2 regions of the Priestia sp. GS2 genome follow, and region 1 is predicted to be linked to the other one. Evidence: riboswitches for the same ligand, from Rfam matches in the RefSeq annotation. Region 1 holds a riboswitch; the other holds the start of a gene.
What was found. Region 1 has a riboswitch for S-adenosylmethionine ahead of V2145_RS10235 (Na+/H+ antiporter NhaC family protein). Riboswitches for the same ligand answer to the same signal wherever they lie in the genome.

Region 1 (3,923 bases):
ACCCTAAAAAAAGATGACATCAACCCTTCTTTCTGGTTAATGTCACCTAATGAAAATGATAACGTTACGCTATTTGTTTTTTAGCAGGTTGTTTACGAGTTAGCCTTGGATAATTAAAAACAATCGCTAAAATTCCAAATATCGCTGTTAAAATCGGATAAAATGCGAATGGCATTAGTTCAACTGAGGATACTTTTGCAAACTCTGATGCAATAAGCATTTGTGCTCCATATGGAACAAGTCCCTGCACGCTACATGAAAATAAGTCAAGGATACTTGCTGACTTGCGATTATCGATTTCATATTCATCTGCAATCTCTTTTGCTAAAGAGCCCACCGTAATAATTGAAATTGTATTATTAGCTGTAGAAAGGTTTGTTGCGCTTACTAACCCTGCAATACTAAACTCTGCGCCTTTTCTTGTTTTAATATTACGTGTTAGCAACCCAAGCAAGAAATGGATTCCTCCATTATGCTTAATCAGTTCAACAACTCCACCAATTAAGATACTAAGAATAATGAGTTCAGCCATACCGCCTATTCCTGTTGTAATAGCTTTTGCAAACGATGCTAGCGTATAACTTCCATCTGCCAACCCAATAATCCCAGCTACAACAATACCACCTGTCAAGATTGCCAATACATTAAACCCAAGTAATGCCGCAACCAAAACGCCTATATAAGGAAGCATTTTTACAAAGCTAAAGCTTTCAACATCTATATTAGAATTATTTCCAAGCGTCATTACTAGTAAAAGAACCATTGTAATAATTGCTGCTGGTAATACGATTAGAAAATTAACTTTAAACTTATCGTTCATTTTTGTCTTTTGCGTACGAACCGCAGCAATTGTTGTATCAGAAATAATAGATAAATTATCTCCAAACATCGCACCGCCAATAACGGCTGCTACGGCTAGCGCTGCAGAAATATCCGTTTCAGCACTTACTCCAACTGCAATTGGTGCTAGCGCCGCAATGGTACCAGTCGACGTTCCCATTGCAAGTGAGATAAAAGCACCAATAACGAATAACCCAACTACAAGCAAGCTTTGTGGCAAAACAGACAAAGCAAGATTAACGGTTGAATCAACCGCTCCCATGCCGCTTGCTACTTCCGAAAAAGCACCCGCTAGAATAAAGATAAAGACCATAATCATCAAATCCGGATGTCCTGCGCCTTTAGCAAAGCGCTCTACCTTTGCGTTTAGCGTTTCTTTTCGATTCATCGCTAATGCCACAATAGCCGCTACGATGATTGCTACAAGTACAGGTAACTTATAAAAATCACCTGTAATAATCCCTGAGCCTACAAACAAAGCCAAAAACACTCCTAACGGAAGCAGTGCCCAGCCGTTTTCTTTTTGTTTTTCCATGTTTACACCTCTTTACATAAATAAAAGACCTCTTCATCAAGAAGAGGCCCTCTTATAATTCTTTATAAGAATACGCTCTTCTCATCTTTCAAACAAAATTGTTTGCTGGATTTGGCACCGCACTCTGTGAGTCAGTTGCCGAGACATCATCGGGCCAGTCCCTCCGTCTCTCTTGATAAGAAGTATAATATTTTTTAAATTTATTATTCAAAATTAACTCTTAACTACTGTAATATCTTTTACTTTCCTTGTCAAACACTATTGTAGAAAAACAAAAAGAAAGAAAATTCAAACTTCAGTTCGCTACGTCTCGCTTTAGGAAAAACAGCCAAGCCGTTCCTACAAAGAAAATCAGGTGAGCTATAATAATAAATAAAGAAAACGGTAGGGTCATGCCCGGGAAATAAGTTTGGCTCCCTTCCATATATTGACTAAGATTCGTGTTAGCAAACAGTAAAATAATTCCCCACTGCACTTGAAACTCAGATAGAATTCCAGCAAGCATTTTTGCTCCTACTCCAACAACAATGCTAAGACCAACGGCTAATGCACTATTTCGGAATACCGAAGATAGCATAAATGCAAAAGCAACCATCATAAAGGTTTCAAGGTATGAAACGCCGTATGCAATCCATATCCCTTGCGCTTCTTGACCACTAAAAGCTTCTCCTGAAAAGAAAATAGTTCCCCAAATGACTGAAAAGAAAAAGAAGGCAGCCAAATAGTATAAACTAATCAAAATACTAGTCAGGTATTTCGATAAAAGAATAGTTGAGCGACTCTTAGGACGAATTAATAAAAATTTAATCGTTCCTTTTTCGAATTCCGACGCAACAATTGATCCTGCAGCAGCTACAGCAAAAAATTGGACAATAACTAAGAAGTTTGAAGTGAAAGCAACAAAGCCTGGCAGCGTTTCTGTAATTCCTGCATTCGTCGTAATAGCCCTCATTACAAGAGCCATTCCAAGCGTTAAAACAGCAAGTGCTAAAAATACGACCTTCGTGCTTTTCTTCATAAACCATTTCATGTGTTCATTTTGTATTAAATTAAGCATTGAAATCTCCTCCCGTAACAGACATAAACGATTGTTCTAACGATTCATAAATTGGGGTAATTTGGTACACTCCAATGCCTTCTTCCACTAGCAGTTTATTAATAGTAGCAGCTTCTTTCGGTTGAACTTGTACAGAAAGCTGATTTTCTTTTATCACACAAGTATAACCTTTAGCTAAAAGCAGCTTTTCCGCTTGCTCTAACGCGCTAACTGCAAATACAATTGTTACCCTCTCTGCCGTATTACGATTAGCCAATTCTTGAACAGATAGTAATCTACCTTCTTGAATAATTCCTACGCGATCACACAAAGCTTCCACTTCTTTCAGCAAATGGCTAGCGATAAGAATGGAAATACCTTCTTCTTTGCACAACTGCTTTAAATACGCTTTAAACTCAATCATTCCTGCTGGGTCCAAGCCGTTAGTAGGCTCATCTAAAAGCAGCAATGAGGGCTTGTGCAAAATAGCTTGTGCAACACCGAGACGTTGACGCATCCCTAGTGAATACGTTTTTACGGGTTGATGAATGCTTTTTTCTAATCTTGTTAACTTTACTACTTCATCAATGCGACTTGCAGATACACCATGCATCCGTGCAAAATGCTTAAGATTTTGATAACCAGTTAAATATCCGTAAAACTCTGGATTTTCAATGATTGCCCCAATTGATTTTACGGCTTCATTAAACTGTTTGCGCAGGTCTTTATTGTTAATGATAACGTCCCCTGTTGAACTTACTAAACCTACAACTGTTCGAATAAGCGTGGTTTTACCTGAACCATTTGGACCTAGTAGCCCAAAGATTTCTCCTTCTTGCACAGATAATGATACGTTATCTAAAATAATCTTACTGCCAATCTTTTTCGTGACGCCATGTACCTGTAGTACCTCTCTCTCTGACATCATGTTCATCCTTTCCTCTATGTAATCCGTCTTTTATTTTTCCTTGTTTTAAGGTATTTGTCTAGATTAAAGCAAACTATTCGTTTATCTTTGTTTTTTTTGGTAAGCTATATACACATATATTTCTTTATAAAGGGGATGCCGTTATGGAATTAGTCGTTTATTTAGCAGGACAAATTCATGATAATTGGAGAGACGATATTAAAAAACAAGCTGAAGACTTAAAGCTCCCAATTACGTTTGTAGGACCGATGACCGACCATGATCGCTCGGATAATATCGGCGAAGTAATCTTAGGTAAACAAGACTCAGCTGTTTTAAAAGATGAAGCTGCTTCAGCTTTTAATAATTTGCGTACAGAAGTACTGCTTAAGAAATCCGACGTAGTCATTGCGCTTTTCGGTGAAAAATACAAGCAGTGGAATAGCGCAATGGATGCTGCTACAGCCGTTGCATTAAACAAGCCGCTTATTCTTGTTCGTCCAGAAAAGTTGCACCATCCTTTAAAAGAACTTTCAAACAAAGCACAAGTAGTTGTTGAAACACCAGACCAAGCGATTCGTGCACTAGCTTATATCTTTGAATAA
Region 2 (3,923 bases), 1.0 Mb from region 1:
CTAAAAAGCGAGTAAGTCCAGAATTGAACAAACTTCCAGCATTTGATATATTGGTTTTATGAAAAGAGAATTGATTAAACCCATTAAACGTTTATCACTGCGAGAAGAAATTTATCAAACTTTAAAACAAGGAATTATTACGTTAGAGTTTCCACCGGACCAACGCTTGAATGATAAGGAGCTAGCTGAAAAATTTAGCGTCAGCAGAACGCCGGTACGAGAAGCGTTAAAACGCTTGGAAGATGAAGGGCTTGTTGAATCGATTCCAGGCTCTATTACCAAAGTGTCTTCGCTAAATCCTGAAGAAGCAAAGCATGCGTTTACCGTTGTTGCGGTCCTTCACGCATTGGCAACTAAGCTTGCCGTTCCGCATCTGACAGAAGAAGATTTCAAAGCATTGGCTCGTCATAATGCGGAACTTGAGAGTGCGGTCGAACAAAACAATATCATTGGTGCAATTGAAGCGGATCAAGCTTTTCACCGCGTATTCTTGGAAGTTGCTGCTAACCCTGAAATTGTGTTAGCGTTAGAGCGAAGTGAGTCAAAAATTTACCGGTTGGAAGTGGCGAAATTTTCTTCAGAACAAGGATTTAAATCTGTAAATGAGCATCAAAAAATCATTGAAGTCTGTCAAAGCCAGGAGACAATACAAGCAGCGGGTCTTGTTGAGAAAAACTGGCTAAGTCTTGGAGAACTATTGGTGTAAAGAGTCTTCACAAACGTGAGGACTCTTTTTTATACGCTAAAATAGCATTGAATAAATAACCAAAATGCGATATATTGGTTTTACAATTTATTTACATTATTATGTGCTACATACGGGGGTTAAGGAATTGAAACCAATTATATTAGGCGTGTGCTCCGCGTTTTTCTTTGCGTTTACATTTGTTTTAAATCGTATGATGGAAGTTGAAGGTGGAAGCTGGATTTGGAGTGCTTCCTTACGCTTTTTCTTTATGGTTCCACTACTGTTAATCATCGTCATCGCTAGGAAAAAGCTGAACGCTACGTTTGCGGAAATGAAGAAAGCACCGATGCAGTGGGTGATGTGGAGCACCATTGGCTTTGGATTATTCTACGCGCCGCTTTGCTATGCGAGTGCGTATGGCCCGAGCTGGTTAATTGCGGGAACGTGGCAAATTACGATTATCTCAGGTTCGCTTTTAGCTCCTTTATTTTATGAAACAATCCAAACGAGTAAGGGACCTATTCAAGTAAAAGGAAAAATACCTTTTAAGAGCTTAGCGATGTCGCTTATTATTTTACTCGGCGTAGCGGTTATGCAAATTGAACACGCAACAACGCTATCGCTTATGAGCGTATTGCTTTGCACATTGCCGATTTTAGTTGCTTCGTTTGCTTATCCGCTTGGCAATCGTAAGATGATGGTAATTGTATCAAATCGCCTAGATGCTTATCAGCGCGTGCTCGGAATGACCATTGCCAGCTTGCCGTTTTGGATTATCTTAGCAATTTATGGTTTATTTACTGCTGGCCCACCTAGCGCTTCACAGGTCATTCAATCGGGCTGGGTTGCTTTGTTTTCAGGCGTTATTGCGACGGTCTTATTCTTTGCAGCAACTAATATGGTTACAGGTGATATGAAAAAGCTCGGAGCAGTCGAAGCTACTCAGTCGCTTGAAGTATTGTTTGCGTTACTTGGTGAAATGATTCTGCTTGGCATGCCGCTACCTACATACGTTTCGTGTATTGGAATTATACTTGTTATTGCTGGTATGGCGTTAAATAGCTACGTATCAAGCAGGAAAGGGAATAGGGAAACCAAACCAGAAATGAAGCAAGCAACAAATCTGTAAAAGTAGATGAAAATTTTGGAGAAAAAGGCTTCATTTACGTACATTAGTGGTAAAATAGAATATATATATTCTATAAAGGAGGAATGTCAGGTGAGTGCCTTAATTGTAGGCTTAGTAGCTTCCGTTCTTTCCGTTTGTTTACTGTTTTCCAATCGTCAGAAGCGTGTTAATAAGGTCCAATCTACGCAGTCGTTACATGCACAAAATATGAACAAGCAGAGTGAGCAAGACGATTCTCTCATGTATTATATATAGGAAGCTGTTACAGTAAAAGTAGGCCGAGAAGATGTAAATGCTTCTCGGCTTTTTCTTGTGGTTTTAGTTGCGATGTGAAAGCTGGGGTCCGCACTATATAAATATTTTAAAATTGAAGCAAGCGATAATCTTAACAACTTACTTAGTAAACGTTATAGTTTCCCTTACAATCTTAGCATTATAAATTTGAAAGTGTGTTGTACCTAGTATATTTTTAACCTTTTCATTTGATAACCTTGTCTTCCAATTGACTGATACGTCCCAATCATTTAATTCGCCTATTCTATTACAAGTTAAGCTATCTATGAATATAGATCTTTCCCCGATATCAACCATTGTTTTAATAATTTCAGCTTTTATCTGAGCACTGGTTATAAATTCTTTCTTATTATATATAACTCCTTGGCTGTCATAATAAGAAGGGATTTCATTTAGCTTATTTTGATTCCAAACATAATTGTAAAAATTGAAAATAAAAGAGGTGATTTCAAATGAAGTTAACTCTTTAGGTTGTTTATATGTTTCTAAGGCTAATTTAGTTTGCATCTCCATTCTCCTGTACATTGAATATAGTATTATAAATATAAAAAACCTCTCTATTTATAAAATAGAGAGGTTACATATTCTGCAATATGCTTCTTATCTTGCAAAGTAACTAACTTTGCAGGAATTAGCACCTTTTCAAACAAATGTTTGAAGGTTGCTGGGTTTCATAGGGCCAGTCCCTCCACCTCTCTGGATAAGTAATATAAAGTTAGAGATAATTTTACCATATATAACAAACATGTAAAGTGGTCGGGAAGCAATTAACTGAAATAATTTGTTTATTTTTCACAAAAAAAGTATACTTGACACATCGGAATAATATGTTTTATTATATTAATATAAATTAAAGCACATTAAATACAATTCTTGCCGACTAGAAAGCTAGAGGCTCCCATTTGAAACTAAATGGGAGCCTCTTTATTTCTACAGAAAGGAGAATACATTATGACGTCTTTCAATCAAAAAGCGTTGGAATTAACAGAGTATGAGATTACAAGTGGAATAACCAACAGCAAATATCTTAATCTGCCAGATTTGGAGTTCTCCTTATGGTGTCAAAGGAAATATAAAGTGACTAAAGGTATATATAATGAGCTCGATTGCTGGTTTTACGAGTACGACATTGTAAATGTCCATCATCGTCGCATTTATATTCTTGCGTTTTTAGAATTTATTAAAGAACAGAGTAATGATAAAAAGAAGTATTTTCAATTCGGAGCAGGGGGGTTAAATGGTAAACTCCATCAGTTTATAAGAAATTGTGAAATAGAGAGTTACAAAATATAAGAGAGTGTTGGAAAGTTAAGCAGCGGATGAAGGGTTAGCCATGAAGTTGTAGAACTTTTGCCAAAGTAGATGGTTCAGTTGCATATTTATTTGCCTACCACTTTCTATGCTTATCATCTATTCATTTATTTGGTTCTTCAGAGCAAACGAATAAACATTACAAGGAAGCATTAGAAAATCAGCTGTTTTGGACAAAAACAAACGGATAATGGCACAGTAGTATTTAATGAAGTAGAGATACTGTGTTCTTTTCAAACAGAGGAAAGTCAGCTAATCTCAACAATCAGACCGCATATTGCAAAAATAATCTTAATCTATATTCTACTTGGTATAGCTGAGGGGGCATTGGAAGAAGCCAAGAAATATACTAAGAATGAATCAAGGCCATGGGTAACCTCAAATGTTAATCATGCAACTAATGATCCTTATATCGGTGGGCACTCAATTATAAACTACCCGAGGTTACACCATATTCTTAAATATATACCCTAATTAAAAGGAGCGATCGTTTATGTCAAG

Region 2: another riboswitch for S-adenosylmethionine. It lies ahead of V2145_RS15180 (hypothetical protein); the one in region 1 lies ahead of V2145_RS10235 (Na+/H+ antiporter NhaC family protein).

Annotation. Positions count from the first base shown of each region.
Region 1 is NZ_JAZGJX010000001.1:1,959,267-1,963,189, forward strand. It holds gene V2145_RS10235 (Na+/H+ antiporter NhaC family protein) at 65-1,375, opposite strand; SAM riboswitch class I at 1,454-1,557, opposite strand; gene V2145_RS10240 (ABC transporter permease) at 1,671-2,432, opposite strand; gene V2145_RS10245 (ABC transporter ATP-binding protein) at 2,425-3,336, opposite strand; gene V2145_RS10250 (YtoQ family protein) at 3,483-3,923, shown strand.
Region 2 is NZ_JAZGJX010000001.1:2,986,190-2,990,112, reverse strand. It holds gene V2145_RS15195 (GntR family transcriptional regulator) at 59-706, shown strand; gene V2145_RS15190 (DMT family transporter) at 834-1,817, shown strand; gene V2145_RS15185 (hypothetical protein) at 1,908-2,072, shown strand; gene V2145_RS15180 (hypothetical protein) at 2,211-2,618, opposite strand; SAM riboswitch class I at 2,709-2,818, opposite strand; gene V2145_RS15175 (hypothetical protein) at 3,063-3,404, shown strand; gene ssuE (NADPH-dependent FMN reductase) at 3,916-3,923, shown strand, end outside.